Linked DNA regions of Pseudosulfitobacter pseudonitzschiae. The protein of the gene in region 1 interacts with the protein of each later gene in a pairwise test. Links are inferred from orthologs where the notes say so. Each region holds a gene or a part of one and is shown on either strand. Other genes may lie near its edges. The genes, in order: dnaA and SULPSESMR1_RS08975.

Region 1 (9,314 bases):
TATGGCAATCAAGGAATCGGTCAATCAGGCGTTCGAAGTGCCCCTGCGCGACGGATTGCTGTTTGAACGTCGGCTGTTTCATTCAATGTTCGCCACCGACGACCAGTCTGAAGGTATGGCTGCCTTTCTGGAAAAACGTGAACCGCAGTTCCGCGACAAATAGTACCTGCGTCTGACGTTCACACGTCAGACGTTGACTCGGGCGGGCCGCGCGCCTAAAGACGCGGCTTCACCGCAGCTTTTGGCTGTTCTTAAACTACCGCACCAATCATTGGGACGAGATAAACATGGCAAATACGCCTCAGGCCAAGAAACGGGCCCGTCAAAACGAAAAACGTTTCGCAATCAACAAAGCACGCCGCTCGCGGATTCGTACATATCTGCGCAAAGTCGAGGAAGCGATTGCTTCCGGTGACAAGGCCGCAGCCGAATCTGCACTGCGCGTTGCACAGCCCGAACTGATGCGTGGCGTCACCAAGGGTGTCTATCACAAAAACACCGCTTCGCGGAAAATGTCACGGTTGTCGTCGCGCGTTAAATCGCTGGCGTAAGCCAAGACACAAAATTATGACGGTTTTGCAACGGCATCGCTCAGGCGGTGCCGTTTGTTTTTTGAGCCTTCAAAATAAGGCCCGTAGATTCTTTTTCACAAAAGCCCGAGTCAACATTTAAGTTCTGTTGCCGCGTCGCTGACGAAGTTGCTACCAAGGTTCCAGCGATTCACTTCGCCTGGGGGGACAGGACACTCAGACCCGCGTGCTGCCGCACTATAAAGGGTTTGTTTGCCGGCCGGACAGTTGGACAAAGACTGAATGGTGTCTGTGGAATGCCGATTTTTTGGCGCCACCTGTCGCATCAATATTTGGAATGACGCACGTCGTTCTGGGGGTCCTACGTGGCACCCACGGACGTAGTCTGTTTTCTGATCGAAGACGACGCAAGTCGCATCTGTTTCCGTCGGGACACGGAATGATGTGAGCGTGTCGTGGGAAGTATTAGGCGGCCGAGTGCATATTGCGCTTGGTGGGGACAGCGGAAAGGCTTGGGGAATAAAAGAATGACACAAGAAAAATGGGGACAGCTGAGACAACGGCTGCTCAAAACCGTGGGACAGAACAATTTCACAACTTGGATCGAGCCGCTGGAATTCCAGCAACTTGAAGATGGCATTGCCACATTCAACGTGCCGACCAACTTCATGGGCAATTATGTCAGCCAGAACTTTGCAGATCTGATTTTGCACGAACTGCGCCATGAGAATGCCAGCGTAAACCGGCTAAACTTTACCGTCGCTGCCAATATGTCCGAAAAACCACGTTCAACGCCTGCCAAGCCTGCCGCCGCCCCAGCCAAGGTCGCACCTTCCTCGGCGCTGAACACAGCACCACTGGACCGTCGTTTCACCTTTGACAGCTTTGTCGTGGGCAAGCCCAACGAACTGGCCCATGCCGCCGCCAAACGCGTGGCCGAAGGTGGCCCTGTTACGTTCAACCCGCTGTTTCTGTATGGCGGCGTGGGTCTGGGCAAAACACACCTGATGCACGCGATCGCATGGGAACTGCAACAAACACGCCCCGATCTGTCTGTGCTGTACTTGTCCGCCGAACAGTTCATGTACCGGTTTGTTCAGGCGCTGCGTGATCGCAAGATGATGGATTTCAAAGAAATCTTTCGCAATGTCGATGTGTTGATGGTGGATGATGTTCAATTCATCGCTGGCAAGGATTCGACGCAGGAAGAGTTTTTTCACACCTTTAATGCACTGGTAGACCAGAACCGCCAGATCATCATCTCGGCTGACCGCGCCCCCGGCGAAATCAAGGATCTTGAGGATCGCGTCAAATCGCGTCTGCAATGTGGTCTGGTCGTCGACCTGCACCCCACAGACTACGAACTGCGCTTGGGCATCCTGCAAAGCAAGGTCGAACAACAGGGCCGCAACTATCCCGGTCTGACCATAGCCCCCGGCGTGCTGGAATTTCTTGCCCACCGCATTTCGACCAATGTGCGTGTTCTCGAGGGTGCGCTGACCCGTCTGTTCGCCTTTGCCTCGCTTGTGGGCCGCGAAATCGACATGGATCTGACCCAAGACTGTCTGGCCGACGTGCTGCGCGCGTCCGAGCGCAAGATCACCATCGAAGAAATCCAGCGCCGTGTTTCCGAACACTACAACATCCGTCTGTCGGATATGATCGGCCCCAAACGTCTGCGCAGCTATGCGCGGCCGCGTCAGGTGGCCATGTATCTGTCCAAACATATGACCAGCCGGTCATTGCCCGAGATTGGCCGCCGGTTCGGGGGTCGCGACCACACCACCGTCATGCACGGCGTGCGCCGTATCGAAGAGCTGAAAGTGCAGGACGGGCAAATCGCTGAAGATCTTGAACTGCTGCGCCGCGCGCTCGAAGCGTAAACCTGCGTCACCTGTACAACACGGCACCCTTTTCGGGTGCCGTTTGTGTTTGGAACGGATGCAATCCACCTGCCACGCTTGACCCTTCCTGCAATCCAGCCGACAACAAACAAAAAGCTTGAGAATGTGCCGGTATAGGGTAGTTTGCCCGTCCCGGTGGTCCGATTGGAGAGGGACAGATGAAAATCAGTATTGAACGGGCCGCGTTGCTCAAAGCCGTGAGCCAGGCCCAGTCTGTGGTCGAACGCCGCAACACGATCCCGATCCTCGCCAACGTGTTGATCGAGGCCGAAGGATCTGACGTGATGTTCCGCGCCACCGATCTGGATATCGAAGTGGTGGACAAGGCCCCAGCACAGGTCGAACGCGCGGGTGCCACCACCGTGTCCGCCACCACGCTGCATGAAATCGTGCGCAAACTGCCCGATGGTGCGTTGGTCACCCTGACCGCCGACGCCGCCGCCGGTCGTCTGACAGTGGAAGCGGGCCGGTCGAACTTTTCGCTGGCGACGCTGCCCAAGGAAGACTTTCCAGTCATGGCCTCGTCGGAATATGCGTCGAACTTCTCGATCGAGGCGGCCAAGCTGCGCCGCCTTTTCGACAAATCCAAATTCGCCATTTCGACTGAAGAAACCCGGTACTATCTGAACGGTGTCTACATGCACGTGTCCACCGGCGAAGACGGCAAGGTGCTGCGCTGTGTCGCGACAGATGGCCACCGTCTGGCGCGGATCGACACCGATCTGCCCGCAGGGGCCGAAGATATGCCCGGCGTCATTGTTCCACGTAAAACCGTAGGCGAGTTGCGCAAGCTTCTGGATGATGACGAGATGAAGATTGCCGTGTCGGTGTCAGAAACCAAAGTGCGCTTTGCCACGCCGGAAATCACGCTGACGTCGAAGGTGATCGACGGCACATTCCCTGATTACACCCGCGTTATTCCGCAGGGCAACACCCGCAAGCTGGAAGTAGACGCCAGCGACTTTGCCCGCGCTGTAGACCGCGTTGCGACCGTGTCATCAGAACGCTCGCGCGCGGTAAAACTGCAACTGGACGAAGATCGTTTGATCCTGTCGGTGAACGCCCCCGACAGCGGTGCCGCCGAAGAGGAATTGGCGGTGTCGTACAATGACGAGCGGCTGGAAATCGGCTTTAACGCCAAATACCTGCTGGAGATCGCCAGCCAGGTGGACCGCGAAAACGCTGTGTTCATGTTCAACTCGTCAGGCGACCCGACGTTGATGCGTGAAGGCAATGACATGTCGGCTGTCTATGTCGTCATGCCGATGCGCGTTTAAGAGTTTTCTTGCCTCCGGCGGGGATATTTCAGGCCAAAAGAAAGGGACAGTTGTGACGCTGTCCCTTTCTGCATTGACCGTTTCCCATTTCAGGTCGCACCGCATGGCGCGAATTTCGGTGGACCCGCGCCCGGTTGCGATCTTTGGACCCAATGGTGCAGGCAAGACCAACATTCTGGAAGCGGTGTCATTGTTTTCGCCCGGTCGCGGTTTGCGCAGGTCAAGCGCCGAGGATATGACGCGACGGCCGGAGGCGCTGGGTTGGAAGATCTCTGGCGTACTGACATCGCTGCGGCAGGTTCACGAGATTGACATCACATCAGAGGCAGGCGCCGCGCGGCAGGTGCGGATTGACGGCAAGGCGGCAGCTCAGGTGGCGCTGGGGCGGGTAGCACGGGTGCTGTGGCTGATCCCAGCGATGGACCGGCTGTGGATCGAAGGTGCGGAAGGGCGGCGGCGGTTTCTGGACCGGATGACGCTGAGTTTTGAGCCCGGTCATGCGGAGCTGTCGCTGTCCTATGAAAAGGCGATGCGGGAACGCAACCGGCTGCTGAAAGACATGGTGCGCGATCCTGCGTGGTACGGCGCACTTGAGGCACAGATGGCGCAGGCCGGTGCGGCGATCCACGCCAACCGGTTGACGACCTTGTCCGAGCTGCACAGCGCCCAGCAGGACGCGCAGACGGCCTTTCCCACGGCAGATCTGGAGTTGACCCACGCCGATGTCCCCCTGCCCACGACCCAGGCCGATTTGCGCACAGCATTGGCCGAGGGTCGCAAACGCGATCTGGCGGCAGGGCGCACGCTGATCGGGCCGCACCGTGCCGATCTGATCGGTACCTATGCCGCCAAGGACGTGCCTGCCCGAGATTGCTCCACCGGCGAGCAAAAGGCGCTGCTGGTGTCACTGATCCTTGCGAATGCGCGGGCATTGGCACAAAGCTTTGGCGCACCACCGCTGTTGCTGCTGGACGAGGTTGCAGCCCATCTGGACGCGGACCGGCGCGCGGCGCTGTATGACGAAATCGTGGCGCTGGGTGCGCAGGCTTGGATGACAGGCACAGACCGCAATCTGTTTGATGCGCTGGGCGCGCGGGCGCAGTATTTGAATGTGACCGAAGCGGATGGCGCTTCGCATGTAGAGGCAGTGACATGACGCTTCAGTGGTCCGACCTGTTGCTGTATTGCAGCGCGCTGTTGATCCTGTTCCTGACGCCGGGTCCGGTGTGGCTGGCGTTAATGGCACGCGGCCTGTCAGGCGGGTTTAGCGCTGCTTGGCCGCTAGCGCTTGGCGTAGCGATTGGCGATATCGTCTGGCCGTTGGTCGCGATTCTGGGCATCTCTTGGATATTGTCGGTGTTCGACACTTTTATGCTGGTGCTGCGGTGGATTGCCTGCGGCGTGTTCGTCGTCATGGGGGCCATGCTGATCCGCCATGCCGATGCTGCCATCAGCGCTGACAGCCGCCTGACCCGCCCCGGCATGATGGCCGGATTTCTGGCCGGTATCCTTGCGATTCTGGGCAACCCAAAGGCGGTGTTGTTCTACATGGGCGTCTTGCCCGGCTTTTTCGATCTGCGCGCGGTGACGTGGGTCGACGTGCTTTTGATCGTCGGTGCATCGGTTCTGATCCCGCTTGTCGGCAATCTGACGATGGCTGCTTTTGTCGGGCGTGTGCGGACGTTTATCACCACCTCGGGCGCCCTGCGGCGAATCAATATCGGGGCCGGTGCGCTGCTGATTCTGGTGGGGTTGGCCCTGCCCTTTGTCTAGGTCAGAAACTTGTCTCGATTGCGTGACATCCCCCTGCAAAAACAGTATAAAATAACAAAAAATATAGGGTGAAACGGCATGTCCGAAAACGAGCAGGCGCCACAAGAGTATGGCGCGGATTCCATCAAAGTTCTCAAGGGCTTGGATGCTGTCCGCAAACGGCCTGGCATGTATATCGGTGACACTGACGACGGGTCGGGTTTGCACCACATGGTCTACGAGGTCGTGGACAACGGCATTGACGAGGCGCTGGCCGGTCATGCCGACGCAGTGACTGTCACAATCCACGAAGATTCCTCGGTTTCGGTCAGCGACAACGGGCGCGGGATTCCTGTAGGTATTCACGAGGAAGAAGGCGTTTCAGCTGCCGAGGTCATCATGACCCAGCTGCATGCGGGCGGCAAATTCGACAGCAACAGCTACAAGGTATCGGGCGGTTTGCACGGCGTTGGCGTCTCGGTTGTGAACGCGCTCAGCGACTGGCTGGAATTGCGCATCTGGCGCGAGGGCAAAGAGCACATCGCGCGGTTCGAAGGCGGCTACACTGCCAAGCATCTTGAAGTTGTTGGCGACTCCAACGGCAAAACCGGCACCGAAGTGCGCTTTCTCGCCTCGACCACCACATTCTCGAATCTGGAATATTCGTTCGAAACATTGGAAAAGCGCCTGCGCGAGCTGGCGTTCCTGAACTCAGGCGTGCGGATCATTCTGACGGATGAACGCCCCGCAGAACCCCTGCGGTCCGAACTGTTCTACGAGGGCGGCGTCAAGGAGTTCGTCAAATACCTTGACCGGTCGAAATCGTCGATCATGGAAGATCCGATTTTCATCTCGGGAGAGCGTGACGAAATCGGCGTCGAGGTCGCGATGTGGTGGAACGACAGCTATCACGAGAACGTCCTGCCCTTTACCAACAACATCCCCCAGCGGGATGGTGGCACCCATATGGCGGGCTTTCGGGGTGCGCTGACGCGGACAATCAACAATTACGCCCAGTCCAGCGGGATCGCGAAAAAGGAAAAGGTTTCGTTCACAGGCGATGACGCGCGCGAAGGTCTGACCTGTGTGCTGTCTGTCAAAGTGCCCGATCCAAAGTTTTCGTCCCAGACCAAGGACAAGCTGGTCAGTTCCGAAGTGCGGCCTGCTGTCGAGAGTCTGGTGAACGAAAAGCTGGCAGAGTGGTTCGAAGAAAACCCGCTGCAAGCCAAGATTATCGTCGGCAAAATCATCGAAGCCGCTTTGGCCCGCGAGGCCGCCCGCAAAGCGCGTGATCTGACGCGGCGCAAAACAGCGATGGATGTGAACTTTCTGGCGGGTAAGCTCAAGGATTGCTCGGAAAAAGACCCGTCCAAAACCGAAGTCTTTCTTGTCGAGGGTGACAGCGCCGGAGGGTCTGCACAGACGGGCCGTGACCGCCAGACACAGGCGATTTTGCCGCTGAAGGGTAAAATCCTGAACGTGGAACGCGCGCGGTTCGACCGGATGCTGGGCAGTCAGGAGATCGGCAACCTTGTGATGGCGCTTGGCACCGGCATTGGCCGTGACGAGTTCAATATCGACAAGCTGCGCTATCATAAAATTGTCATCATGACCGATGCGGACGTTGACGGCGCACACATCCGCACGCTGTTGCTGACGTTCTTTTACCGGCAGATGCCCGAGTTGATCGAACGCGGTTATCTCTACATCGCGCAACCGCCGCTGTACAAAGTGTCGCGTGGCAAGTCCGAGGTTTACCTCAAGGATCAGACTGCGATGGAAGAATACCTGATCAATCAGGGCATCGACGGCGCCATGCTGCGTCAGGGCAACGGCGAGGAAATCAGCGGCGCCGATCTGGCCCGTGTTGTCGATCACGCCCGCCAGATGCGCCGTGTACTGGAAGCGTTTCCAACGCATTATCCGCGTCACATTCTGGAACAGGCGGCAATTGCCGGTGCGTTTTCCGAAGGTGCGGTCGAGCGTGACCTGCAAGGTGTCGCCGACAGGGTGGCCGAGCGTCTGAACCTGATCGCGCTGGAATACGAAAAAGGCTGGCAGGGGCGCATCACTCAGGACCACGGCGTGCGTCTGGCCCGTATCCTGCGCGGCGTCGAAGAGGTGCGCACGCTGGACGGTCGCATTCTGCGCGGCGGCGAGGCTCGCAAGACCGGCACGTTCACGCAGCACCTGCAAGATGTCTACAACATGCCTGCACAGTTGGTGCGTAAGGACCGCAGCCAGATGATCTATGGGCCGATGGACCTGCTCGACGCCGTTCTGGCCGAGGGCGAAAAGGGTCTGTCGCTGCAACGCTACAAGGGTTTGGGTGAAATGAACCCCGACCAGCTGTGGGAAACCACGCTGGACCCGGATGCGCGGACGCTGTTGCAAGTGCGTGTCGAGGACATGGCCGAGGCTGACGACCTGTTCACCAAGCTGATGGGTGACGTGGTCGAACCGCGCCGCGAGTTCATCCAGCAAAACGCGCTGAACGTAGAAAATCTGGATTTCTGATCAATCAGGGGGCGTGCTGGCGCAGCATGGCACGCGCCCGATTGTCTGTATTCGGTTCGGGTATCGCGGAACTTTTGACACCCTGCGGCATGTGCAGTCCGCCTTGGTGACACGGCGGGGCGCAGTTGTGCCTTATGCACGCCAAACAGTCAGCTTTAACGGTAAGCACACTTGGAATTGGGTCTGTATGCGCGCGCAGAGGGGGAACTTTGTGAAAATTTTTCCTTTTTTGCGGCACGGATAGCCCTTAGACTTTTATCCAAGGCCGGTTTTGCGGCCAATACCAAGGTAGGAGACTGACTATGGGAAAACGTGACGACCTGATCGCGCAGTACGCGGATGATCTGAAGAACAAATGTGGCATGACGCCAGACATGGACCTTTTGACCAAGGTCACTATCGGCTGCGGGCCCGCGATCTATAACGCTGATGCGTCCACTGTGGCAGGCACGCAGCCATCCGAACTGGAGACAGTCAAAGAAAACTTTCTGATTAAAAAGCTGGGCTTGGCCGATGGCCCCCAACTGATGGAAGCGATCAACAGCGTGATCGAAACCTATGGCAAATCCGAGCGTAACAAATACCGCGCGGTGGTTTACTATATGCTAACCAAACACTTTGGGAAAGACAGCGTTTACGGCTGATTTCCCTTTGTCAAAGACGGTTTCAGGCCCGCATTACGCGGGCCTTATTCGTTTGGTCCCGGTCCGGTGTCAGGGATCAATCCCCGCCAAACCGCAAACAATCTGCCATTCCACATCTGTGACCGGCTGCACCGACAGACGCGAATTACGCACCAGAACCATATCGTCCAGACGGCCATCAGCCTTGATCATGTCCAGCGTTACAGGTGTTTTAACGGATTTGACCGCCTTGATGTCCACACATTCCCACCGGTCATCGTCGGTGCTGCTGTCAGGGTGCGCCACGGCGATCACCTCGACCACGCCAACCACGGCTTTTTCCTTTAGAGAATGATAAAAAAAACCCCGATCGCCCAGTTTCATTTCGCGCATGAAATTGCGTGCCTGATAGTTGCGCACGCCGTCCCATTCCTCGCCCGCGTCGGCCTTGGCCAGTTGGTCATCCCAGCCCCAGGTGGACGGTTCCGATTTAAACAGCCAATATGCCATCAGCCAATAACCTTTTTCCATTCGATCAGTTTGACGTCGGCAAACAAACCGGCCAGCGCATAGGGGTCGTTGTCGGCCCACAATTGCGCGTCTGCCATGCTGTCCACCGACAAGATCACCAGCGATCCAGCCATCTGACCACTGCCATCCAGCAACGGGCCAGCCTGAGCCACAACGCCAGTTTTTTCAATATAAGCCAAG
Region 2 (16,013 bases), 1.4 Mb from region 1 along the record:
CTGGCACAAGAGATGGAACTGGCGGGCAGCAAAACATGGTGGGACGACTGCCTTGCCACCGCCCCCGCAATCGACCCGCAGGCGGGCGTCTTCATTGAAAATCAGGCCGCGCCATTCTGGCTGGACTACAGGCGTCTCGTGACCCATTGGGAGACGGGCTTTGGCGCGGGAAGTGTCACCTTGCGCCCCTATGACGCCGAAGGGTTTGCCGCCGATACCGTCACCGACGAAATCCGCGCCATGTTCGGGATTGACGCAGTATTGGGCAAAGCGACGCCAACAGAGGTGCCTGCGCCCACATCGGCAGCGGCGCTTACACGCGGGCGGCAGATGAACGCGCTGTTGTTGCAGGTTCTGGCCGACCGCAAACGCATTCTGCCGCGCCAATTATGGCGATCTTTTATCAATGAAATCAACGTGGATGGCGATCCTGTTGATGTGGCGTCGCTGTCTGCCATCTCGAAAACATTTACCGCAGACAACACCGCCTTGCTGAAATCGCAACCGGCGCTGACCAAAGACACCTTCAAAAAGCCGCGCGCCAAAGGCACATGGCAAGAGGCCGATCCGAGGTTCGGCTTTCGCGCCACGCAATACCTGCTGGGCTTTATGTGGCGCATCAACAAAGCAACCCGCGAAGAGCGCAAGACCAAAGGCGCCGATCTGGACGCCGCCAAGGCCACCAAATCGCCCAAGGGCAGCGCCCGGCCTGCGGCCCCTGCGTCAGAACATGACGGGCTGACCGAGGCCGCCCGCAAGCTGATGCCGCCGCTTGCGATCCAGAACTTTGACAAGCTTAAAAATTCGTCTTTTGCCCCGCACAACAAGCTGGGCTCGATCGACGAAGAACAGTTGGCCGCAGCATTCGCACCTATACCACCGCGTGAGTTGCCCCCAGGCAGCAGCGGCAATGTCATCGTTGGCTGCATGAAAAACGAAGCACCCTATATCATCGAGTGGGTCGCCTATCACCGCGCAATGGGTGTGGATAATTTTCTGATCTATACAAACGGTTGCGAGGACGGCACCAGCGAAATCCTTGACCGCCTGCAAGAGATGGGGGTGCTGCAACACCGCAACAACGACGGTTGGAAGGGCAACTCGCCCCAGCAATACGCGCTGAACCAGTCGTTGAAGGAACCGGTGATCAAAAACGCCGACTGGATCATCCACATCGACGTGGACGAGTTCATGAACGTGCGTACCGGCAACGGCACGCTTCAGGATTTCTTTGACGCGGTTCCCGATGCGACCAACGTGGCGATGACGTGGCGGTTGTTCGGTCACAACGGGATCACCGCTCTGGCCGATGATTTCGTGATCGACCAGTTCGATCGCTGTGCGCCCAAGTACTGCCCGAAGCCGCACACGGTCTGGGGCTTCAAGACCATGTTCAAGAACATCGGCGCCTATGAAAAAATCAGCTGCCACCGCCCCAACAAGCTGGACGAAGCGTTCAGGAAGACGGTGAAATGGGTCAACGGCTCGGGCAAGGATATGACCAAGGAAGCCGCTGAAAACGGCTGGCGGTCATCGAAAAAATCCATCGGCTACGATCTGTTGCAACTGAACCACTATGCGCTTCGGTCGGCTGAAAGCTTTCTGATCAAGCGCCAGCGCGGGCGTGCGCTGCACGTCGACCGGTCCATTGGAATCAACTATTGGATACGCATGGATTGGTCCGACTTTCGCGACATCACCATCAAACGCAACCTGCCGCGCCTGCGCGCGGAATACGACCGGTTGATGCAGGACGACATCCTGCGCGGCTGGCACCAGACGGGTCTGGACTGGCACAAAGCCAAAGCCTGCGAGTTGCACGCCATGCCCGAATTCGAGGATCTGTATAAACAGGCGCTCGAAGTGAAGCTGACAGAAGTCGAGCGTGTGGCCTATGCCCTCGCACTGGATATGGAGAGCTAACGATGGACAGCACCACAGACGCTGCACCCAGCCCGCAACCCAGCATCAAATCACGCGGGCTGCAGTTTCCCAAAGCGGCCTTTATGACGCCCGCCATCAGAACCGCTTTGCGCAAGAACACTTACGAAAACGCACTTGTCACCGCGTGCGGCCGCACCGCACTGCCCGAAGATACAGTGCTGGACATCGGCGCGGGGTTCGGCGCGGTTTCGGCCACTCTTGCCAGGCTCCAAAAGGTCAGGATGGTACACGCACTCGAGGCAAATCCAGAACTGGCAACCTATCTGTCGGGGATGTTCGCACTGAACAACATTGAAAATGCGACCGTGATTTCCGGCGCATTGGGCAAACGCAAGGGCACAGCCGATTTTTACATGCGCAAGAACCCCGCCATGTCGTCCTTGATTGAACGCGAAGACAGCCCCGCCGAGACCATCGGTAAAATCACGGTGCAAAACGCAAAGACCCTGATGAAAAGCCTGTCGCCCACGCTGGTCGTGGTCGATGTTCAAGGCGCCGAGGCCGATCTGGTACCCGATCTTGACCTGACGGGGCTGCGGGCGGCTGTGGTCAAACTGCACCCCAGATGGATCGGCCCCGCAGGGGTCGATGCCATTTTTGCTGCAATGATGGAGGCCGGATTGAAGTATTACGCACGCGGATCGTCGGGCAAGATCGTCGCATTCCGCAGGACATGGCCCACGGCGTGAACATTCTTGCCGTTCTGTGCGTCCGCAACGAAGCCGCGTTCCTGCTGGAATGGCTGGCGCATCACCGCGCCTGCGGCTTTACGCATTTTCTGGTGTTCTCGAACGATTGTGACGATGGCACCGATGTCATGCTGGATGCACTGGCCGATCGCGGCTGGCTGACGCACATCCGCAACGACGGACCCTATGACAAGGGCGGCATCCAGTTTACCGCGCTTAAACACGCGCAAAAGCTGGACGTGGTCCAACAGGCCGACTGGATCCTGTCGCTGGACGTCGACGAATTTGTGAACATCCATACGGGCGACGGCACCGTGCCTGCCCTGCTGGACGCCCTGCCCGATGCCACCGCCATCACCCTGACATGGCGGCTGTTCGGCAACGCGGATCAGGTCAGGTATACCGACGCGCCTGTCACCCGCACCTTTACCAAATGCGCGCCCGTGGTGCTGCACTGGCCGTGGCGCGCGTCGATGTTCAAGACGCTGTACAGAAATGACGGCACCTATCGCAAACTCGGTGTCCACCGCCCCCGCAACCCCGACCCCGACCTGCTGGAGCGCGCACGCTGGTTCGACGGCGAAGGCCGCGCACTGGATGCGCAGTTCAAGACCAAACGCCTATTCAGCAATTACGGTCGGTCGAACTTTGCGCTGGCACAGCTTAACCATTATCCTCTGGGCGCAATGGAAAGCTATGTGCTAAAGGCCGACCGTGGCCGCGCAGTGCATTCCGATCACGCGTTGGGGCTGGATTACTGGATCGAGCGGAATTTTTGCGACGATACCGATACCAGCATCCAGCGCATGGCCGCCGCCAGTGCGCCTGTCCTACGCGACCTCATGTCCGATCCGGTGCTGGGCCCGCTGCATCAACAGGCGGTTGCATGGCGGCACGCCCGCTTTGACACGCTGATGCAACAAGAACCGTTTCGCGCTCTGTTCGGTCGTTTGCTGATGGCAGGCCCCACCCGTCCTGTTGCCCCAAAGGCCGCTGCGTTCATGATCCGTTACGCCAACCGCGCCCGCAGCAATGCCCGCATCGATGCGAAAGACGCACCAAAGACCCCTCAGTAGCGCTTTTTTTCCGCAATTTTGCCGCATTGCGCATTTAGCTCTGCGGCCTAAACACGCGTGGAAAAATCCGCGCGCTTTAGGTACCGAGGGCCCCCGATGCAGGATGCAGCCGACACATTCAACGCCGAGCTTTCAGGCCTCACCAAAGGCGAATGGCTGACCAAACTGGCCGGTATTACCGAAGAACGCGGCTATTTCGAGCCGCTGGGCAAACGCCATTTCGCGGCATTTGTGGAACAGGGCACAACACTGCTGGTCACCTTCGAGACAATCCAAGGAATGCGTGCGCTGTCCGAAGCTGCGGTGCCACTGGGCTGGAACATGGTGCGCGATCATGGCTGGTCGCATCTGTGCATAGGTTCGGACGGTGACACTTGGTTCCGCGACGAAGCCCTCTATGCCTATTTTGACCGTCTGGTCGATGACGGCTTTTTCGACGAATTCGAAACAGTCGTGTTTTACGGCGCAGGCCCCTGCGGCTATGCAGCAGCGGCCTATTCGGTCGCCTCGCCCGGTGCCACCGTGCTGACGATCCAGCCCCAAGCCACACTTGATGTGCGTGTCACCGAATGGGACGACCGCTTTTCCGACATGCGCCGCACTGATTTTACACGGCGCTACGGCTATGCGCCCGACATGTTGGACGCCGCCGCCCGCGCCTTTGTTATCTATGATCCGCGCGAAAGTCTGGACGCGATGCACGCGGCGCTGTTCACCCGCGCCAATGTGCAAAAACTTCGCACCCGCCATATGGGAGACGCGATCCAGACCAACATGATCGAGATGGACGTGCTGAAACCGCTGCTGGAACAGGCCGCAACCGGCGCGCTAAACGATGCCAGCTTTGCCACCCTCTGGCGGGCGCGCCGCGCCTATCCGCCCTATCTGCGCAACCTGCTGTCGTCGCTTGAAATCGACAACCGCGTGCAGTTGATCCATTCCCTTTGCAAGAACGTCACGGGCCGCATGAATGCGCCCCGCTTTGCCCGCAAGCTAAAAGAACTGGGCAACTGACGCTGGTGCGCTGCCGCGCCGCGTGCTAACGGCAGGGCATGACAGATACCCTCACGATCCGCCGCCCCGATGACTGGCACTTGCACCTGCGCGATGGCGCAATGATGCGTGCCGTCCTGCCCCAAACCGCTGCCCATTTCGCCCGTGCGATCATTATGCCCAATCTGGTGCCGCCCGTTGTGACCGGCGCACAGGCCCAAGGCTATCGCGACAGGATCATGGCCGCCCTGCCCGAGGGCATGGATTTCACGCCGCTCATGACCCTCTACCTGACCGAGGACACCGACCCCACTGACGTGGCACAGGCGCACGCCTCTGGTCTGATCAAAGCGGTCAAGCTTTACCCCGCCGGGGCCACCACCAATTCAGCCTCGGGTGTGGCCAACTTCGACACTGTGCGTCCGGTGCTGGAAAAGATGGCCGAGATCGGACTGCCGCTGTGCGTACACGGCGAAGTCACCGATCCCGACATCGACATCTTCGACCGCGAAGCGGTGTTCATCGACCGCGTCCTCGATCCGATCCGCCGCGCCACGCCCGGATTGCGGGTGGTGATGGAACATATCACCACGTCCGACGCCGTGGACTACGCCAGCGCCCAAGACGAAACATTGGGTGCCACAATCACCACGCATCACCTTGTGATCAACCGCAACCATATCCTCGCAGGTGGCATCAAACCGCATTACTATTGCCTGCCCGTGGCCAAGCGCGAGGTCCACCGCCTTGCCCTGCGCCGTGCCGCCACCTCCGGCGACGTGCGGTTTTTTCTGGGCACCGACAGCGCGCCGCACACCGATGCCAACAAGCTGCTGCCCTGCGGCTGCGCGGGCTGCTTTACCGCGCCCAACACCATGTCGATCCTTGCGCAGGTCTTTGAACAGGATGGCGCGCTTGACCGGCTCGAAGAGTTCACCTCGCTGAACGGCCCCGCCTTCTACGGCCTGCCTGCCAATACCACGACCCTGACGCTGACCAAAACACCGCCGACCTACCCGCCACACATCGACACTGACGACGGCCCCGTTACCATCTTCGACCCCGCGATGCCCTTGGACTGGTCGGTCACCTGAACTTCATCTTGCCAAATAAACTCCCGCCGGAGGCTCCCGCACCCTCCACACGCGCCAACGCCCGAGGACGACCCACATGATCCCTACCAGCTATCCCGATGCCGCCGAAATGGCCCGCCTGACTGCCCGTATGTTGCTTGAGATCGAAGCCGTGCACCTGAATGCCAAAGACCCGTTCACACTGGCCTCGGGCCTGCCCAGCCCCACCTATATCGACTGCCGCAAGCTGATCTCCTATCCGCGCATCCGCTCGACCCTGATGGATTTTCTGACCGTGACCGTCATGCGCAACGCAGGCTTCGAGGCATTCGACAACGTGGCAGGCGGCGAAACCGCTGGCATCCCCTTTGGCGCGCTGGTGGCCGAACGCATGGCGCTGCCCATGACATACGTCCGCAAAAAACCCAAAGGCTACGGCCGCAACGCCCGCATCGAGGGCGTGATGACCGAAGGCCAGCGCGTTCTGCTGGTCGAGGATTTGACCACCGACGGCGGCTCGAAGCTGTCGTTTGTCGATGCGATTCGCGAAACCGGCGCCACTTGCGGCCACACGGCGGTGATCTTTTACTACGGCATCTTCCCTGAAACCGAAAAGACCTTGGGCGATCATGGGGTTGCGCTGCACCACCTGTGTACATGGTGGGACGTGCTGGCCGAAGCCAAGGCGCAAGGCACCTTTGACGCGGCCACCCTCGACGGCGTCGAAGCCTTCCTGAACGACCCGCGCGGGTGGCAAGAGGCACATAAAAAGGCGTAAGTCCGCCACATCATCTGGTTAAGGCACTGCAATTTTCCACCAGATGATGTAGGCTACCCCCTACGGTCGGGTTATCCACAGGATTTCCAGATTGCTTGCGCAGCGCCCTGCCGTCTAAGACAGGGCACCCGCGCAAGACGGGTCAATAAACGGGGTCAGCAATGAACGAGATCAGCAGTATCCATAACGGCACGCCCGAGGTTCAGGCCGCCGAAACCATGCCGCATTCCATCGAGGCCGAGCAACAGCTTCTGGGTGCGATCCTGACCAACAACGACATCTACGATCGTGTCGCGTCGATCATCGGGCCGCACCATTTCTACGACCCCGTGCACGCGCGCATCTACGACATCGCCTCGGCACGGATCGCCAAGAACAACCTTGCTTCGCCGGTGACGCTCAAGGCGTTCATGGAAGACGACGAAGGCCTGAAGGAACTGGGCGGCCCCGCCTATCTTGCACGTCTGGCCGGTGCCGCGATCAGCGCCTTTGCGGTGCGCGATTATGCCCAGATGATCTATGATCTGGCGGTGCGCCGTGACCTGATCATCCTTGGCCGCGACATCAGCGCCAAGGCGGCCAAGGTCGACGTGGCCTCCGAGCCGCGCGAACAGATCGTCGAGGCCGAGCAGCAGCTTTATAAACTGGCCGAACAAGGCCAGACCGAAAGCGGGTTCCAGTCCTTCCTCAAGGCGGTGACCGATGCGGTCAACGTCGCCAATGCCGCCTATCAACGCGAGGGGGGCCTTTCGGGTGTCTCGACCGGTCTGATCGACATGGACAAGAAGCTGGGCGGCTTGCACCGCTCCGACCTATTGATCCTTGCGGGGCGTCCGTCGATGGGCAAAACCTCGCTGGCGACCAACATCGCTTTCAACGTCGCCAAGGCCTATAAACGCGGCCTGTTGCCCGACGGCTCCGAGGGGGCCATCGACGGCGGCGTCGTGGGGTTTTACTCGCTGGAAATGAGCGCCGAACAGCTGGCCGCGCGAATCCTCTCCGAAGCGTCCGAAGTGCCCTCTGAGCAGATCCGCCGCGGTGACATGACCGAAACCGAATTCCGCCGGTTCGTGGATGCGGCCAAGTCGCTGGAAGCCTGCCCGCTTTATATCGACGACACGCCCGCCCTGCCGATCAGCCAGCTGGCCGCCCGCGCCCGCCGTCTGAAGCGGACACATGGGCTGGACGTGCTGATCGTCGACTATCTGCAACTGGTGCGCGGCACCGGCAAATCGGAAAACCGGGTGAACGAGATTTCCGAGATCACCATGGGCCTCAAGGCCATCGCCAAGGAACTGGATATTCCGGTCATCGCCCTGTCGCAGCTGTCGCGCCAGGTGGAAAGCCGCGAGGACAAACGCCCGCAGCTGTCGGATCTTCGCGAATCCGGCTCGATCGAGCAGGACGCCGACGTGGTGATGTTCGTGTTCCGCGAGGAATACTACAAGGAGCGCGAAAAGCCCGGCGATCACGATCTGGAAGCCATGGCCAAATGGCAAGAAGAGATGGAGCGCCTGCACGGCCGCGCCGAAGTGGTCATCGGCAAACAGCGTCACGGGCCAATTGGCACCGTCGAGCTGAGCTTCGAGGGCCGCTTTACCCGCTTTGGCAACCTCGTGCAGCCGTGGCAGCAAAGCGCGGGCGAGCAAGAGTTTTAAGCGCACCCGCCTCTGCGATCACTGGCACCTTTTGTTGCATATCCGCATATTACGCCGCCTCGGGGCGGCGCGGCGACGATACACCTTGACCTCGGATCGAAACATGGCACAACCCCGCGCATGACAACGGCCACTTTGACAATCGACACGGGCGCTATTGCGCGCAATTGGCAATCGCTTGACGCGCGCACCGAGGTTGAAACCGGTGCCGTGCTTAAGGCCAACGCTTATGGATTGGGCGCACCCGTGATCGCCCGTGTGCTGGCCCGCGCTGGCTGCCGCAGCTTTTTCGTGGCCACCGCCGACGAAGGGGCCGCATTGCGTGCAGCCCTTGGCCAAGGCCCCGTAATCTATGTGCTGTCGGGCCATATGAACGGCGACACAGGCGCCATTGGCGAAGCCCGCCTGACACCGGTGCTGAACTCGGTCGACCAGATGCTGCGCCATGTCGAGGCCCTGCCCGGTGCACCCTTTGGTTTGCAACTGAACACCGGCATGAACCGGCTGGGCATGCAGGCGTCTGAATGGTCCGCCCTGCGCGACATCGCCGTGGCCCAACGCCCCGCCCTGATCATGTCGCATCTGGCCTGCTCGGACGAGCCGGACCACGAAATGAACGCCCACCAGCTGCGCCAGTTCCACGAGATGACAGACGGCATTGACGCCCCGCGGTCGCTGGCAGCCACTGGTGGCACGCTGATGGGCGAGGATTACCACTTTGATCTGTGCCGCCCCGGTGTGGGTCTTTATGGCGGCCTGCCTTTTGCCGATGCCGAACCTGTGGTGACCCTTGATGCACCGGTGATTCAGGTGCGTGATGTGGCCGCTGGCGAACCTGTGGGCTACAGCAACAGCTGGATAGCACCGCGTGCATCGCGCATCGCCACAGTTTCGGGCGGCTATGCCGACGGGCTGATCCGCGCCTTGGGCAGCGGCAAGACGCAAGTCTACGCAGGCGACACCGCCCTGCCTGTCGTGGGCCGCGTGTCGATGGATCTGATCACCGTCGATGTCACCGATCTGGACCACGATCCCGACCATCTGCAACTGCTTGGCCCCCATCAGGGCGTCGATGATCTGGCCCGCGCCGCAGACACTATCGGTTATGAAATCCTGACCTCGCTGGGCCACCGCTATGCCCGCAGGTATACCGAGTGAAAATTCTGGCCGCCATCGGGGCCACCGTTCTGGGCCTGCTTGGTGCTGTGGGGCGTGTGACGCTTTATGCCCTGCAAACCATCAGCCACCTGCTGCGCCCGCCGTTCTACTTTCGTGAACTGGCCATCGCCTTGCTGCACATCGGCTGGCTGTCGCTGCCGGTGGTCGGGCTGACCGCGATCTTTACCGGTGGCGCGCTGGCCTTGCAGATCTATGCAGGTGGCGCGCGGTTCAACGCCGAGGCCGTGGTGCCGCAGATTGTCGCCATTGGCATGGTGCGCGAGTTGGGGCCAGTGCTGGTGGGGCTAATGATCGCCGCGCGCGTAACTTCGTCCATCGCAGCCGAAATTGCGACCATGAAGGTGACCGAACAGATCGACGCGCTTGTCACCCTGTCGACCCATCCGATGAAGTATCTGACAGTGCCGCGGGTGCTGGCCGCGACCCTTGTGGTGCCGCTGCTGGTGGGCGTGGGCGATGTGATCGGCATCGCGGGTGGCTGGGCTGTGGCCGCGGGCACATTGGGGTTCAACCCCGCCGCCTATCTGAAAAACACAGTGAATTTCCTTGAACTGCGCGACATCGTGTCGTCACTGGCCAAAGGTGGCGTGTTCGGCTTTATTGCGGCCTTGATGGGCTGCTATTTCGGCATGAATTCAGGCCGTGGCGCCCAAGGTGTGGGCCGCGCCACCAAGGGCAGCGTCGAAGCCGCCGCCATCCTGATCCTTGCCGCGAACTTTGTGCTGACGGGGGTGTTTTTCTCGCTATGATTACGCTTGAAAACGTCCACAAATCCTTTGGCAGCAACCACGTGCTGCGCGGCGTGAACCTGCATGTCCCCAAGGGCACATCGATGGTCATCATCGGTGGCTCTGGCACCGGAAAATCCATCACGATCAAGGCGGTACTGGGTCTTGTGACGCCTGATCAGGGCACAATCACCGTCGATGGCGTCGACATCACCCGCACCGACCGCGACGCGTTTCTGGCGCGCTTTGGCATGTTGTTTCAAGGATCGGCGCTGTTCGACAGCCTGCCCGTCTGGCAAAATGTCGCCTTTCGTTTGCTGCGCGGATCGCTCAAACGCCCCCACGAACAGGCCCGCGCCATCGCCATCGAAAAACTGCGGCGTGTGGGCCTGACCGAGGATGTGGCCGACCGCCTGCCCGCCGAACTGTCGGGGGGCATGCAAAAGCGGGTGGGCCTTGCCCGCGCCATCGCCGCCGACCCCGAGATCATCTTTTTCGACGAACCCACCACCGGTCTTGATCCGATCATGGCGGGTGTCATCAACGACCTGATCCGCGAGATTGTCACCGAAATGGGCGCGACGGCAGTGACCATCACCCACGACATGACCTCGGTGCGCGCCATCGCCGACAACGTGGCGATGCTGCACGAGGGTGTGATCAAATGGAGCGGACCTGTGGCCAAGCTGGACACGTCCCAAGACCCCTATGTCGACCAGTTTATCCACGGTCGCGCCACAGGGCCCATCGCCGCCGTTCGCTAACCCTTGGATACAAAAGCCTGTTCAGGATGCGACCCTGTGTGCAAGGGCTGCGCCGGAAACGCCCGGCCGGTTCGGGTCAGCATTGCGATGCAACAGCACTGACTTGACACATTGCGCACCCTGCGCCCAAGTGCACCCATGCTGCGCTGTCTCAACCTTGCCCTGCTGGTCGCCTATCCCGTGGCGTGGTTCGCCCCGTTGATGCGCGCGGGACTGTTGCCGCTGTTCGGCCTGTCAGAAATCAGCGTGATGACAGGGCTGCAATCGCTTTGGGCCTCGGACGTGTTTCTGGCACTGGTGGTCACGGTCTTTGCGCTCTTTGCGCCCTACCTTAAAACCATCGGCCTTGCGCTGCTGCATTGGAATCTGCTCAGCCCGCGCTGCCTGCCGGCGCTGCATGTGCTGGGCAAACTGGCGATGGCCGAAATCTTTCTGATCGCACTTTACATCACACTGACCAAAGGCATCGGTGTTGGCCGGATCGAAGTCGCCTGGGGCCTCTATCTGTTCACCGCCTGTATCCTCGCTTCGATTTGGATTGGCCTGCGCACAGAACAAAAGCAGGTAAATTCACGTATTGCCGCAGAATCGGAAACAATCTCTCAGCCGACCCCGCACCACAGCACGCCTAAAATCCGGTGATAATAATAGGGAACAAAGTTTCCGCTTAGTGGTTGACCCTCTATCGGCGTATACTTGCCGATGTATCGGTTTTCTGGGGGGAGGACATTTGACAAACTCTTTTAGAACGCTCGCACACCTTATTCGATTCCTGATGCAACGGGCTGCGCTGGCCTTTTTCATTCTGACCGCGGTCGGTTTGACGGCGGCAACGGGCATGGCAGCCACCGGTCAGTGGCATTGGTTCGACCTGCCGTTGTCATGGAATGGTGCCCCCGTACCGCAGGCAGGCATGTACGCCCAGATCGCCCTGACTGTTTTTGCTGTCTGCCTTTGCTTTTTCCTCCCCAGCGCCTACCGCACCATGCAGCTTGAAAACGCGCATCGCGATTTCTCGGTCAATATGACCGATATCACCCGCGCCTATGCCGCCGTTCACGCCGCTGATCGCGGCGATGTCTTTCGCTTTTCCACCGAATTCGACGCGGTTCGCGAACGCATCGCCTATCTGCGCGATCACCCTGATCTGGGATCGCTCGAGCCTGCCTTGCTCGAAGTCGCCGCCCAAATGTCCCACATTTCCAAGGAACTGGCCGAAGTCTATTCGGACGAGCGCGTCGCCCGCGCGCGCAGTTTTCTTGAGCAACGCCAATATGAGGTGGACCAGTTCAACACCCGTCTTGACCACGCCAAAGCCGTCAGCTCCGAATTCAAACACTGGCTGACCAACGTCGAACTTGAGGAATCCGTGGCCGCGGCCCAGTTGGACCGCCTGCGTGCCGAAATGCGCGAGGTGCTGCCAGAACTGGGTCTGCAGACCATTGTCACCACCGACAACACTGTGACCAAGATGATGCCCAAGGCCGCAGAATAGCTTTTCATCTTGCCTGATAAACTCCGGGGGAGACGCGCAGCGTCGGGGGCAGAGCCCCGCAAATATAAAAACTTGGGCAGAGCCCCCGCAAATATAATAACTCCGCCACCGACCTATTCGCACATTTACCTTTTGACGCTCCCCTCTGCGTCAGGCACATCAGTGCCATGGCGAAAACACCCTCCTTCACCTGCACCGCCTGTGGTGCGACGCACACCAAATGGTCAGGGCGCTGCGACGCCTGTGGCGATTGGAACACCATAGTCGAAGACGCGGGCCTGTCGGCGGGTGGTAAAAAGTCGCTCGGCGCCAACCGTGGCTCTGCAATCCAGTTGACCGATCTTCAAACCGAAGAATCGCCGCCCCCGCGCACCCATTCCGGCATAGACGAGCTTGACCGCGTGCTGGGCGGCGGGCTTGTGCCCGCCTCGGCGCTGTTGGTCGGCGGCGATCCGGGCATCGGAAAATCGACTCTTTTGCTGCAAGCGGCTGCCGAATTTGCTCGTGCGGGCGTCAAAACGATCTATGTCAGCGGTGAAGAGGCCACAGCACAGGTGCGGATGCGTGCCAAGCGTCTGGGCCTGTCCGACGCGCCCGTGCAACTGGCCGCCGAAACCAACCTGCGCAACATCCTGACCACGCTGGAAGCCGAAAAGCCCGGCCTTGCGATCATCGATTCGATCCAGACGATGTGGTCCGACACGGTCGACAGCGCCCCCGGCTCGGTCAGTCAGGTCCGCTCGGCGGCGCACGAGCTGACCACTTTTGCCAAGCGCAAGGGCGTCTCGGTGATCCTTGTGGGCCACGTCACCAAAGACGGCCAGATCGCAGGCCCGCGCGTCGTGGAACATATGGTCGACACCGTGCTCTATTTCGAAGGCGAGCGCGGCCACCAGTTCCGCATCCTGCGCGCGGTCAAGAACCGCTTTGGCCCTGCGGACGAGATCGGCGTCTTCGAAATGACTGGTCGCGGGCTGGAACAGGTCACCAACCCTTCGGCGCTGTTTTTATCCGAACGTGGCAAACCCAGCGCAGGTTCGGTGGTGTTTGCAGGCATCGAAGGCACCCGTCCCGTTCTGGTCGAACTGCAAGCCCTCGTTGCCCCCTCGCCCCACAGCCAGCCACGCCGGACGGTTGTCGGCTGGGATGGTGGGCGGCTGGCGATGATCCTCGCGGTGCTCGAGGCGCGCTGCGGCATACCCTTTGCCGGCCTTGATGTTTATCTGAACGTCGCCGGTGGCATGAAAATTTCAGAACCTGCTGCCGATCTGGCCGTGGCCGCAGCGCTTTTAAGTGCGCGCGAAGACGCAGCCCTGCCCGAAGGGGCCGTGGTTTTTGGGGAAATCAGCCTATCAGGTGCCCTACGTCCGGCGCCTCAAACCGAAAACAGGTTGAAAGAGGCGCAAAAACTTGGTTTTACCACCGCACTTGCCCCTTCAGGGGGCAAAGCCATCGAAACGTCGGGCATCAAAGTGCAACAAATGCACGACCTGACCAGTTTCGTGGGTGAAGTATTTGGTGCCGGTTAGTGCCACACAGACAAGGAACGGATGATGGACGGTTTCACAATCATTGATGGCGTGGTGGCCATCGTCATCATTCTGTCGGCGCTGCTGGCTTACGGGCGCGGCATCGTGCGCGAGATCATGGCCATCGCGGGCTGGATCGCGGCAGCGGTCCTTGCCTTTCTGTTTGCTCCTCAGGTCGAACCGCTGGTGCGCGAAATCCCGGTTGTGGGTGAATTTCTGGCCGACAGTTGCGAGCTGAGCGTGATCGGTGCCTTTGCGTTGGTCTTTGCCGTGGCGCTGATTGTCGTGTCTTTGTTTACCCCGCTGTTTTCCTCGCTGGTCCAACGCTCGGCTCTGGGTGGCGTGGATCAGGGGCTGGGCTTTCTGTTTGGCGTGGCGCGCGGAATACTTTTGGTTATCGTCGCCTTTTTTGTCTACGACACCGTGATCACAGGACAGGAATTTACAGTCGTGGACGAAAGCCGCTCGGCAGCGGTCTTTGGCCGCTTCACCACGGACATTCAGGACCGCAAACCCGAAGAGGCCCTTGGCTGGATCACCCAGCAATACGAAGGCCTCATCGGAACCTGCGAGCAATAATGCAGCATTCGCGTCTCAGCCCGTCCGCTCAAGGGTTGTACGGGCGGGACCGCGCCCCTAGTTTCAATGTACACACAGTTGATTGTGTCGCCTCAAACCGATTGCGTTGCCACGCATGAAGCACAGGTTCGCAATCTTGCAACTATTTCGGCCGCAGGGCGTGACACCACGCGACGGCCCCAGTATCAGAAACCTGTCCAACCCCAGATTCGGAGCCATCCGCCCGTGACTGAATGCATGATGCCACCCGCACATCCCTTTGATGACGACAAGCTGAAAGAAGAATGCGGGGTTTTTGGTGTGATCGGCACCCAAGATGCCTCGAACTTCGTTGCCCTCGGCTTGCACGCGCTGCAACACAGAGGGCAGGAAGCAGGCGGTATCGTCAGCTATGATGCCGAGCTTGGCTTTCAGTCCGCACGCCGCTTCGGCTATGTGCGCGACAATTTCACCAGCCAGAAAATCATGGAAACCCTGCCCGGCCCGCTTGCCATCGGGCATGTCCGCTACTCAACCTCGGGCAACAAGGGGCAGACCGCGATCCGCGACGTACAGCCCTTCTTTGGCGAATTTGCAATGGGCGGTGCGGCGATTGCCCACAACGGCAACATCACCAATGCCAACGCCCTGCGCCGCGAACTGATCGAACGCGGGTCGATCTTCCAGTCGTCGTCCGACAGCGAATGTATCATCCACCTGATGGCCCGGTCGCTTCAACGCAATATTCCCGAACGCATGGAAGACGCCCTGCGCCGCGTCGAAGGCGCATTCTCGATCGTCGCCATGACCCGCACCAAGCTGATCGGTGTGCGCGACCCGCTGGGTGTACGCCCGCTGGTTCTGGGCCGCGTTGGCGACGGCTGGGCGCTCAGTTCGGAAACCTGCGCGCTGGACATCATCGGCGCCGAGTTCGTCCGCGAGATCGAACCGGGCGAAATGGTGGTGATCACCGACAAAGGCGTCGAAAGCCACTTCCCCTTCCGTCGCGTCGCCCCGCGTTTCTGCATATTCGAACACGTCTACTTCTCGCGCCCCGACAGCATCCTTGGCGGGCGCAGCGTCTATGAAACCCGCGAGAACATCGGCCGCGAACTGGCCAAGGAATCGCCTGTCGATGCCGATCTGGTCTGCCCCGTCCCTGACAGCGGCACGCCTGCGGCAATCGGGTTCAGCCTGCAATCGGGCATTCCCTATGCAATGGGGATCATCCGCAACCAGTATATGGGCCGCACCTTTATCGAACCCACCGAACAGATCCGCAACATGGGTGTGCGGCTGAAGCTGAACGTGAACCGCGCCCTGATCAAAGGCAAACGGGTCATTCTGGTCGACGATTCCGTGGTGCGCGGCACCACCTCGCGCAAGATCAAGGAAATGATCCTTGATGCCGGTGCTGCCGAAGTCCACTTTCGCATCGCAAGCCCGCCCACGGCCTGGCCCTGCTTTTACGGCGTCGACACACCGCAACGCGAAAAACTGCTCGCCGCGACCATGTCCGAGGACGAGATGCGCGAACATCTGGGCGTCG

Evidence for each region.
Region 2: the proteins of dnaA (region 1) and SULPSESMR1_RS08975 interact in binary tests that used the Escherichia coli proteins (3 or more experiments, as listed by UniProt). The link is inferred for Pseudosulfitobacter pseudonitzschiae from one-to-one orthologs.

The regions. Positions count from the first base shown.
Region 1 is NZ_CP022415.1:3,235,199-3,244,512, reverse strand. Bases 281-3,235 are described here. They hold dnaA (chromosomal replication initiator protein DnaA), read left to right. Parts: upstream 281-1,057; coding sequence 1,058-2,413; downstream 2,414-3,235. Other genes in these bases: dnaN (DNA polymerase III subunit beta), read left to right, coding at 2,593-3,235; rpsT (30S ribosomal protein S20), read left to right, coding at 288-551. In the rest of the region: SULPSESMR1_RS15975 (enoyl-CoA hydratase), read left to right, coding at 1-163; more of dnaN, read left to right, coding at 3,236-3,711; DNA replication/repair protein RecF, read left to right, coding at 3,815-4,867; SULPSESMR1_RS15950 (LysE family translocator), read left to right, coding at 4,864-5,484; gyrB (DNA topoisomerase (ATP-hydrolyzing) subunit B), read left to right, coding at 5,563-7,980; SULPSESMR1_RS15940 (DUF2853 family protein), read left to right, coding at 8,283-8,624; SULPSESMR1_RS15935 (EVE domain-containing protein), read right to left, coding at 8,694-9,113; SULPSESMR1_RS15930 (YciI family protein), read right to left, coding at 9,113-9,314. UniProt on the Escherichia coli protein: Plays an essential in the initiation and regulation of chromosomal replication. Binds in an ATP-dependent fashion to the origin of replication (oriC) to initiate formation of the DNA replication initiation complex once per cell cycle.
Region 2 is NZ_CP022415.1:1,849,844-1,865,856, forward strand. What follows is about bases 5,964-8,962. They hold SULPSESMR1_RS08975 (replicative DNA helicase), read left to right. Parts: upstream 5,964-6,714; coding sequence 6,715-8,211; downstream 8,212-8,962. Other genes in these bases: SULPSESMR1_RS08970 (orotate phosphoribosyltransferase), read left to right, coding at 5,964-6,553; alr (alanine racemase), read left to right, coding at 8,332-8,962. Outside these bases: SULPSESMR1_RS08945 (glycosyltransferase family 2 protein), read left to right, coding at 1-1,923; SULPSESMR1_RS08950 (FkbM family methyltransferase), read left to right, coding at 1,926-2,633; SULPSESMR1_RS08955 (glycosyltransferase family 2 protein), read left to right, coding at 2,630-3,709; SULPSESMR1_RS08960 (phosphoadenosine phosphosulfate reductase), read left to right, coding at 3,806-4,723; pyrC (dihydroorotase), read left to right, coding at 4,762-5,796; more of SULPSESMR1_RS08970, read left to right, coding at 5,873-5,963; more of alr, read left to right, coding at 8,963-9,369; SULPSESMR1_RS08985 (MlaE family ABC transporter permease), read left to right, coding at 9,366-10,139; SULPSESMR1_RS08990 (ABC transporter ATP-binding protein), read left to right, coding at 10,136-10,882; SULPSESMR1_RS08995 (paraquat-inducible protein A), read left to right, coding at 11,021-11,524; SULPSESMR1_RS09000 (DNA repair protein), read left to right, coding at 11,613-12,377; DNA repair protein RadA, read left to right, coding at 12,545-13,906; SULPSESMR1_RS09010 (CvpA family protein), read left to right, coding at 13,931-14,485; purF (amidophosphoribosyltransferase), read left to right, coding at 14,726-16,013. UniProt on the Escherichia coli protein: The main replicative DNA helicase, it participates in initiation and elongation during chromosome replication. Travels ahead of the DNA replisome, separating dsDNA into templates for DNA synthesis.